3 regions of the Vibrio sp. SCP2 genome follow, and region 1 is predicted to be linked to each of the others. Evidence: predicted binding sites of a transcription regulator. Region 1 holds the regulator's gene; each other region holds the start of a gene.

Region 1 (3,284 bases):
GATGGACGTTGAAATCCGTAAGGCACGTGAGCAAGGCCGCCATATCAGTTACTTTGGCCCTCAGGCGAACGACTTCAATGGACTTGAAGAGTTTTTCCGCAAGTACGGTCAAGAAGGCGTCGGTCAAATCCGCCGTTACCTGCATACGTTCGATGAAGCCGTTCCATACAACCAAATGCCAGGCACCTTTACACCTTGGCAAGATCTGCCAGAAAACTCCGACGTCCTATTTTATGAAGGTCTACATGGCGGTGTTGTCGATGGCGAGGTTAACGTATCACAGCATGTTGATTTTCTGATTGGCATGGTGCCTATCGTGAACCTTGAATGGATTCAGAAATTCGTTCGTGATACCCGCGATCGTGGTCACTCGCGTGAAGCGGTGATGGACTCTATCGTCCGCTCAATGGATGACTATCTGAACTACATTACTCCCCAATTTTCTCGTACTCATATTAACTTTCAACGTGTCCCTACCGTCGACACATCTAACCCGCTTAACGCCAAAGGCATTCCGAGTTTAGATGAGAGTTTTGTTGTTATTCGATTGCGAGGCATTAAAAACGTAGATTACCCATATCTACTGGCAATGATTGATGGGGCATTTATGTCGCGTCACAACACGATTGTTGTCCCTGGCGGTAAGATGAGTTTTGCCATGGAGCTAATCGTTAAACCGATACTTCAACAGCTCATCGAAACGGGCAAAATTGGTTAATACCCACAGCTAGAACACGATTACTTTTCATACCGTGATCATGTGCACAGTTTTGCGTACTAAAACCCCAGTTGTACCCGATTAAAATCAAGAAATCGTTTTCGAAAAAGGATACTATTTCTTACCGAAACACAAGTTGGCTTGCAGCATTTGTAAAGTGCTCTTATCCTAGTAGGTCTTGATTAAGGCTTAGCTAAAATATGGAAAGCGGCAAGCGTACCCTGCAGAGGAAGTGAGATATTATGGTTCTAGGTAAACCTCAAACCGACCCAACATTAGAGTGGTTTCTTTCACATTGTCATATTCATAAGTACCCTTCAAAAAGCACGCTAATTCACGCGGGCGAGAAAGCTGAAACTTTGTACTACATCGTAAAAGGTTCAGTAGCGGTTCTTATTAAAGACGAAGAAGGTAAGGAAATGATCCTTTCTTACCTAAACCAAGGTGACTTTATCGGTGAACTTGGTCTATTCGAAGAAGACCAAGAGCGTACAGCATGGGTTCGTGCTAAATCTCCTTGTGAAGTTGCGGAAATCTCATTTAAGAAATTCCGTCAGCTTATCCAAGTGAACCCAGACATCCTAATGCGCTTATCTGCGCAAATGGCAAGCCGCCTACAAGTGACTAGCCAAAAAGTAGGTGACCTAGCATTCCTAGACGTAACTGGCCGTATTGCTCAAACGCTACTAAACCTAGCGAAGCAACCAGATGCGATGACTCACCCAGATGGCATGCAGATTAAGATCACTCGTCAAGAAATCGGTCAAATCGTTGGCTGTTCTCGTGAGACAGTAGGTCGTATCTTGAAGATGCTAGAAGAGCAGAACCTAATTTCTGCACACGGTAAAACTATCGTGGTTTACGGTACTCGTTAATTTCGATTAACCGTTAAAATTTTAAAAGCCACCAATGGAAACATTGGTGGCTTTTTGTTTATATCGGATGCGAGAATCGAGAACGCTACGGAGCGGACTTCGTCCTTCGAGATAGAACACCTTTCCACATCCGAGATCAAACTCTCTCGAAGCGCAGCGTTCCCGCATCTCTAGGGCGCAGCCCGTTCTCAGCTCTTCCTACCCGTTAGTACTCTCGAAGATCTTATCAGCAGAGGCTGCAACAAACCCTGGATAAAGTTCACCGTTGCTCATTGGGTAGCGCTTAGCAAACTCGTAGAAACCACCCGGGATAATCTCTGTACCTTCCGTGAAGGTTACCGCTACTTTATCCGCCATCGTTGAAGATTGCTCTAGCAGCACATCAGGAGACCCCTTCACTTCGCCACCAAACTCATTGATGGTAAAGCCGGACTCGCGTAGGTGGTCATTGACGCCTTTCACTTCTTCAAATGCATTGAGCTGATTGACGCTAACAGTAAAGTGGTTAGCGCCGTAACCATGTGCTGCCAGCCAAGAAGCGTACTCACTTTCTTTCGCTAACGTCTGGAAGTCAGCAAAGCTAATGTCCCACAAACGACCGCCATACAAGAACTCATGACCTTTTAGCTTACTGGTGTCCAATTGCTCGACAAGCTTAGCGACAATAGCTTGTAGCTCAGCAGAACACTCTTCAACCTTCAGTTCACTAATAAACACTTTAGGCTGTTTTGGGTCTGGGTGCTCATAATGTTTAGCAACAAGCTTCTTGCTTTCAAACACATAATCACCGCATGGCTTGTAGCCTACGTCTAAGAATGGTTGTGCAAGGGTCGCAATGCCCAGAGGTTCTACATTGAAAGTGCGCAGAGCAATGTGGTCATTGATCAGCGCTTCGTCTTCTTGCAGAAGTTGGTGGACTTGTTCAGCAGAGGGACATAAGCGTTGAATATAGTCATTCCATAACTGTTGGAATAAAACATCTGGCGTCATAACGCCTCCTTGTAGGGGTGGTTTACGTAAATGGAGTATGAGTAGTTATTTGTTTAATTATAAAAAAGGCCATCTAACCAAATGTGTCCAGAAAGTTTGATCAGATAGCCTTCAGCCTGTGACGTTTCAAATGCCTCCCGGCTCAGGGAGGCAAGAAGGGAATACCCTAAAATTTATCGTTTTTTATAGCTCAACACCTGGGCTTAACGTGGCAGGAAGAAGTGTTTCTCCTCCTTCCATCGAAGCCATAGGGTAAGCACAGTAATCTGCTGCGTAGTAAGCACTTGGGCGTAAGTTACCTGACGCACCCGGGCCACCAAATGGCGCATCACCACTTGCACCAGTTAACTGGCGATTGCGGTTTACGATGCCAGCACGAATATGGTCAACAAAGTATTCCCACTCACCATCGTCAGTAGAAACTAAGCCTGCGGATAGACCAAAGCGAGTGTCATTGGCTAACTCAACTGCTTTCTCTAGACCTTGGTAACGCACCACTTGTAGTAGTGGGCCGAAGTACTCTTCATCTGGTAGCTCAGCAATCGCGGTAACATCGATAATGCCTGGTGTTACAAATGCAGCTTCTCCGGCTTTAGCTTCAATTAAGCTCTCGCCACCTAGCTTTTGTAGGTTTGCTTGAGCAGCAAGAATAAAGTCAGCAGCCGCTTTAGAGATCTGAGGGCCCATAAATGGTGCTGGCT
Region 2 (3,284 bases), on a different contig from region 1:
AAGCCAGTTTCCAATGTACTGCTCGGTTAACCCCTGAGTATTTGCTTTTGGCGGCACAGGGTACATCTCTGCGGTATCAATAAAATTCACACCGCGCTCAAGTGCGTAATCAAGCTGGCTAAAAGCTTCTTGCTCAGTATTTTGCTCACCAAACGTCATGGTGCCAAGACAGATCTTACTCACTTCCAACGTAGAATGGGGTAACTTGTTGTATTGCATCGATCTTCCTTGTCGTTACAGGTATGTGATCCCACTATAGGGGATTTGAGTATGATTAGAAAAGAGCGAGGGGTAACAAATTCGCAAATTTTGCAAAGTTGGCTAATACTGATTAATGGAGGTGAACTATGCAAAAAAGTCAGTTAGATAAGTGGATACATGGTCATCATAAAGACAGCTATCAACCACCAAAGGTGTTTGTGATTGGCTGTTCAGACTTATCCCAGTATCTATTAGCCGTTGAATATAAGCACAAAATAGAGCCAATAAAGATTGATGATGAGCCAGTGCACTTCGACTCGCTAGAGCTAGTCAAAGAGGAGTTACTGAGACTAGGTGTGGAACGAGCATACCTACGTTTACATAACGCTTATGATGAATGTGGTGCGAGTGACGGTCCTCTGTATCATGATGTGGAGCTATCGCTTACCACGCACTAAACATAATGGTTTTCAAGAATACGCGCTGTGAATTGAGTTCTTAAATAGAATCCTCTTGGCAGCGTTTTTATTGGTTTACCGCTTGCTCCATAGGCTTCGGTCAAAACTCGGCTATTCGCCGCTTTAGGTCGTAGCTGCAAAACCTCACCGTGACGAGCGTTAATTTGCTCTACTCGGCCTAGTACGATGAGTTCCATCAGCTCTTCCCAGTCAGCTTTAAGTTGTTGCTCTACTTCGATGCTTGGCGACCAGATCAAAGGTGAACCTACGCAACGCTCCGCTAGTGGGATCTCTCTTTCGCCTTCTACTGGAATCCACAACACTCTGGAAAGTTTATTGCGAACATGGCTTGTTTCCCAAGTGAGACCGTGAACGCCAATCAGTGGTGCGACACAAACAAAGGTCGTTTCTAATGGTTTTCCTGAGTACCCAATTGGAATGGTTTTTAGCTCGATTCCCAGCTTCTCAAAATCTTGAGTCGGTTTACTGCCTGCCGTTGCCCCTAAGTGCCATTCTAATAGCTGTCCAACCCAGCCTTTATCACGACGAAGATCCGGTGGAACTTCGATCTCGGCTTCCTCCGCCAGATCGGCAAAGCTAACACCTGCGATGCTTTTTGCTCGTTCAAGCAGTTCTTGTTCTGTGGTCGGTTCTGGCTTCATTGGTATTGCAACAGTGTGGAAAGTGAGCTCATTGTAACTCAGTGAAAGAAAATTACGACTGTAGAGAGAATGATCGTTGTGAGTGAAAGATCATCAATTAAAGGGTTATCCACAGCCTAGTTGGAGAAACTTGCAAATTGGCGCGGGTATGTATGAATAAACAGGGGTTTAAGGGTGAAAAAACACTTGAAATTTTAGTCATATAGTTAGGTTTAACTTATGTGGTGTGGATAAAATCAACTGTGGTTGATCTTTGACCGATCTGTGTTGGTGGATAGAAATGCTTCTATGAGACAAACTAATTAAATTTATTTTTATTATAAGTTATTGTTTCTAATGTATTTAAATTTTCTTGGTTTGATCTTCTTGCTACCCCAAAGTATGAGTTGGTTAGCTATTGATCACTTTCACATTGATTCTTCACATAGTTATACACAGAAAAGGTGAATAAATGTGGTCTATGTCTCACTGTGGTGTGAGTAACCTCGAATTTGATTAAAAGTTATCCATTGGAGGATGTGAAAGCAATATTTTCTGCCCTAGTCACACTAGTAAGTTTGCTCCTACTGGGGATATGTGGAAAAATCACTGTAATTAAAGATTTTATTAGAGGTTGGCCAGTGATAGATGGCGATGGTTACCGCTTAAATGTGGGAATTGTAATCTGTAACAGCCATGGTCAGGTCTTCTGGGCTAAACGATACGGACAACACTCTTGGCAGTTCCCTCAAGGTGGAATTGATGAAGGTGAAACCCCTGAACAGGCAATGTATAGGGAGTTGTATGAAGAGGTTGGTCTTACAAAGAAAGACGTAAAGATCGTCGCGACAAGTCGTCATTGGTTAAGATATAAGCTACCAAAGCGCCTTGTTCGTTGGGATTCAAAACCTGTTTGTATCGGTCAGAAACAGAAATGGTTTCTGCTGCGACTCGATTGTGATGAATCACGAATTGATATGTTGCGTGGCAGTTCCCCTGAGTTTGATGGTTGGCGTTGGGTAAGCTATTGGTATCCAGTCAGACAAGTGGTTTCTTTTAAGCGTGATGTTTATCGTCGCGCAATGAAAGAGTTTGCATCAATGGCAATGCCATTTAAACAGCGTAAAGTAAAAGGCAAACGTAAGCACCGAAGAGGATAGACATGCTTTCTCAACTAAGGGAAATAGTTGAACAAGTTTCTAAGGTAGAAGAAGTTCATCAGGCCTTAGATATTTTAGTTAAACAAACATGCAGTGCGATGAGTACTGAGTGTTGCACCGTCTATCTTGCTAACGAAGAAATGCAGCGTCTTGAGTTAATGGCGACTCAGGGCCTGCGTTTTAAAGGCGATAAAATTCATATCCGATTTAGCGAGGGCTTGGTTGGCCTTGTTAAACGCAGTGCTGAGCCGCTTAACCTAGCGGAAGCTTCCAAACACCCCAATTTTAAATACTTCTCCGAGCTGGGAGAGGAGGTTTATCAAAGCTTCCTCGGAACCCCAATTATTTACCGTAAACAAGTGCTTGGCGTACTCGTCGTTCAGCAGAAGACCCCGCGTCAGTTTGATGAGATGGAAGAGTCGTTTTTGGTCACACTTGCCGCTCAGCTGGCTGTGATTATCGCTCATGCCCAGACTCAAGGTCATTGGCGATTAGAGAAAAAACAGCAAGCAATTCGTGGTGTTCCGGCATCTTCTGGTGTGGCAATTGGCGAGTTTTGGTGGGATGACACCCAACCTGAACTGAGTAATGTTTATCCTGCTTCGACATTAGATATTGATCGCGAGCAGGAGTGGCTGTTACTAGCGATAGAAGAAGCGTTGAATGACTTTCGACGCATGCGCAAAAAGCTTGATAGCGAGATAAACAAAGACGCTTTAGCGATATTCGATCTTTTTACCCACTTGCTTAACGATCCTATGCTGCGCAAAGACCTCAAAGCGCAAATCCAAAAGGGGGATCGTGCAGACTGGGCGCTGCGCCAA
Region 3 (3,284 bases), on a different contig from region 1:
ACATCAAAGATAGCATTTGTATCTAGCTCGATACCCATGTTCTCTTGAACCCAATCAGCAAGGCGCTGTTTGTTTTGCTTCTTAACTGCCATGAATTCCTGTTGGAACTTAGCGTCAGTTGCAAACTCAGCAATACCTTCTAACTGCTCAAGTTTTGCTGGCCACTCGCTGCCAATCTTATCAGTGATAAGCTGAGACAGACCTGGGTTACAGAACTTCAACCAACGACGAGGCGTTACACCGTTTGTTACGTTAGTCAGTTTACCTGGGAAGATTTCGTTAAACTCAGGGAATAGATCTTTCTTAACAAGCTCTGAGTGAAGCGCTGCCACACCGTTGACTTTGTAAGAACCGATAACACAAAGGTTAGCCATGCGAACCATGCGGTTGAAACCTTCTTGGATGATAGACAGCTTCGCTTGCTTCTCACCATCACCAGGCCACATCTTACGTACTTCTTGTAGGAAGCGGTGGTTGATTTCAAAGATGATTTCCATATGACGAGGTAGTAGACGCTGAATGAGCGACTCTGGCCATGTTTCTAATGCTTCTGGAAGTAGCGTGTGGTTAGTGTAGGCAAAAGTATTTGCACTGATGTCCCACGCTTTATCCCAGGATAGACCTTTCTCGTCGATCAGGATGCGCATTAGCTCTGGGATAGCAATTGTTGGGTGCGTATCGTTAAGCTGAATTGTCTCTTGCTTAGGAAGATCTGCCAAAGCAAAACCCGCTTCTTCATGACGACGTAGAATGTCGCGTACCGATGCCGCCGAGTGGAAGTACTGCTGCATTAGACGCAGAGTTTTACCTTTCTCGTGGTTATCATTCGGGTAGAGAACTTTAGTAATGTTGCCCGCATCAATCAGAGCGTGCTGCGCTTCAAAGTAGTCACCATTGTTAAAGCTCGCTAGTGAGAATGGTGCAATTGCCTGACATTCCCAAAGACGTAGTGGGTAAACTGTATCTGACTCGTAACCCACGATAGGAAGATCCCAAGGCATCGCTTTTACACTCATACCCGGTACCCATTTACGAACTTCTTTACCGTTCTCATGTGTTACTTCGACATGACCATAGAAGCCGATTTCTTGTGCAAGTTTAGGACGCGCGACTTCCCAAGGGTAGCCTTCAATACCGCGCCATGCGTCTGGTGCTTCTTGCTGACGACCTTCTTCGAATGATTGTTTAAATAGACCGTATTCGTAGTGTAGGCCGTAACCTACTGTCGGATATTCTTGTGCAGCACACGAATCCATGAAACACGCTGCCAGGCGACCTAGACCACCGTTACCTAGTGAAGGGTCACGCTCTTCTTCAAGTAGATCCGTTAGGTTTTGACCAAGCTCAGCCATCGCATCAGTGATTTGGTCGTATAGACCCATGCTGATCAGGTTATTACCTGTTAGACGACCAATTAGGAATTCTAGAGATAAGTAGTTAACGCTTTTTGCGTTTTTGATTTTTGGATCTTGCTCTGTCTTAAGCAAGTCAAACGTTGTTAGTTCAGCAAGCGCTTTGCCCATAGCTAAGTACCACTCACGCGCTGTCGCTGTCTCTTCAGTCTTAGCGTAAGTTGCTGAAAGGTGCTTTTTCACGTCAGCTTGGAAAGTCGCTTTATCAAAATTTTTCTGTTGCGTAGGTTTCATTAGAGAAATCTCACTTATTGGTTCTAATCCATCTGTGCCATATCGTGCATTGACATGAACAGCAAAACATCCTCCTACAACACGGCAATTTGGGAGGAGGACGAAGGGCGTAGAGGGCGTATTACCAAGGGCTCAGTGATCTAACTCTCATTTAAATTCAACATCGTCTGAGCTCTGGTGATAAGGATCACACCATCAACGCATTTACCCTATAACTGATGTATTAAAGATATGTGTAGAGGAACATAACCAATTGAACAATATGCATACTCGGTCACAATAAGAATCATCACATGATGCAAATTACACAGCTATTGGTGCAAACAGGCGTTCAAATCCCACTATTCAGCCCACCGATAAGTGACAAGAATCACAAAAACAGGGCGTAGTTAGCATCAAAATGTGAATTACGCGAAAAACCCGCCGTCGATCAATAACTGTAGCGATTATTCTCAAGTAACATCCTTGCCAATAAGCTTAGTTGTACAATATTTGCTCAGCAGCGTACCAAACTAATTGGAAACACGTGGCCCTCTCTCTATAGGGCATAGCATAGGGATAAAAAGATGTGGATTCCTTCGAAATTAACTCGCCCGGCTCGCTTACATAATGCGATTGTCAGGCCAAGAGTTTTAGATCTCCTTCAACAAGCCCCGTTTTACAAACTGGTTTTATTTAGATCTCCCGCCGGCTATGGAAAAACCACGATGGCCGCACAATGGCTATCGGATAAATCACACGTAGGTTGGTACAGTATTGATGAGAGCGATAACGATTCATTCCGCTTCATCAACTACCTGCTACAAGCGCTCAATAAAGCGACGGATGGCTGTTGCCCGAATTCACAAAAGCTGGCAGAAAAGCGTCAATTCTCTTCTCTTCACTCCTTGTTTGGCGAAGTTTTCACTGAAATGTCGAATTTCCATCAAGAGTGTTATTTGGTGCTGGATGACTACCACCTAATTTCGGAAGACGAAATTCACGAGGCAATGCGCTTCTTCCTCAAACACATGCCTGATAACGTCACTTTGGTTGTCACTAGCCGCGCGGCACCACCACTGGGGACTGCTAACCTTCGTGTTCGCGATCTGATGATCGAAATTGGAGACGAATTGCTCGCTTTCGATACCGAAGAAACCACTCGATTCTTTAACCAACGGGTCGCAGACGGCATTGACGATGCCACGGCAAATAACCTACGCAACTATGTCGAAGGCTGGCCATCGGCGTTGCAGCTAATCGCTCTGCAAGCCCAGCACCAGCATAAAACCTTAGCTCAATCAGCAGAATCCTTCTCTCAGTTTAACCACGCTCATCTTTGGGATTACTTGGTTGAAGAGGTGTTTGATCTTCTCGACAAAGAAACGCGTCATTTCTTACTTCAATGTTCGGTACTGGATCATTTCAATGATCAGTTGGTCTGCGAGCTGACAGAGCGTGAAGATGCCCTTAGCATGATTGAGTCACTAAACCGATTCGGCCTGTTTATTCACCCACTAGAGGGCGAGCAAAACTGGTATCGCTTCCACAACCTGTTTGCAGAATTCCTTGCACACGAGCGTACCGCGCGTATCCCTCAACAAGAAAAGCAACTTCATCAGACGGCAGCAAAAGCTTGGTTGAAACTCTCTTCGCCTC

What was found. The regulator CRP, encoded in region 1, controls carbon source genes, mostly activating them, when cyclic AMP is high. The targets are predictions, from matches to a motif close to TGTGANNNNNNTCACA.
Region 2: the regulator CRP is predicted to act here: its motif matches at 1,774-1,789, upstream of rppH (RNA pyrophosphohydrolase).
Region 3: the regulator CRP is predicted to act here: its motif matches at 1,781-1,796, upstream of AC5O63_RS05415 (glycogen/starch/alpha-glucan phosphorylase).

The regions. Positions count from the first base shown of each region.
Region 1 is NZ_JCAFVV010000006.1:163,778-167,061, reverse strand. It holds gene AC5O63_RS16800 (phosphoribulokinase) at 1-718, shown strand, start outside; gene crp (cAMP-activated global transcriptional regulator CRP) at 961-1,593, shown strand; gene AC5O63_RS16790 (DUF1338 domain-containing protein) at 1,792-2,583, opposite strand; gene astD (succinylglutamate-semialdehyde dehydrogenase) at 2,767-3,284, opposite strand, start outside.
Region 2 is NZ_JCAFVV010000005.1:223,720-227,003, forward strand. It holds gene AC5O63_RS15830 (NADP(H)-dependent aldo-keto reductase) at 1-219, opposite strand, end outside; gene AC5O63_RS15835 (DUF6482 family protein) at 348-659, shown strand; gene mutH (DNA mismatch repair endonuclease MutH) at 656-1,321, opposite strand; gene rppH (RNA pyrophosphohydrolase) at 1,942-2,460, shown strand; gene ptsP (phosphoenolpyruvate--protein phosphotransferase) at 2,463-3,284, shown strand, end outside.
Region 3 is NZ_JCAFVV010000001.1:1,118,414-1,121,697, reverse strand. It holds gene AC5O63_RS05415 (glycogen/starch/alpha-glucan phosphorylase) at 1-1,646, opposite strand, end outside; gene malT (HTH-type transcriptional regulator MalT) at 2,213-3,284, shown strand, end outside.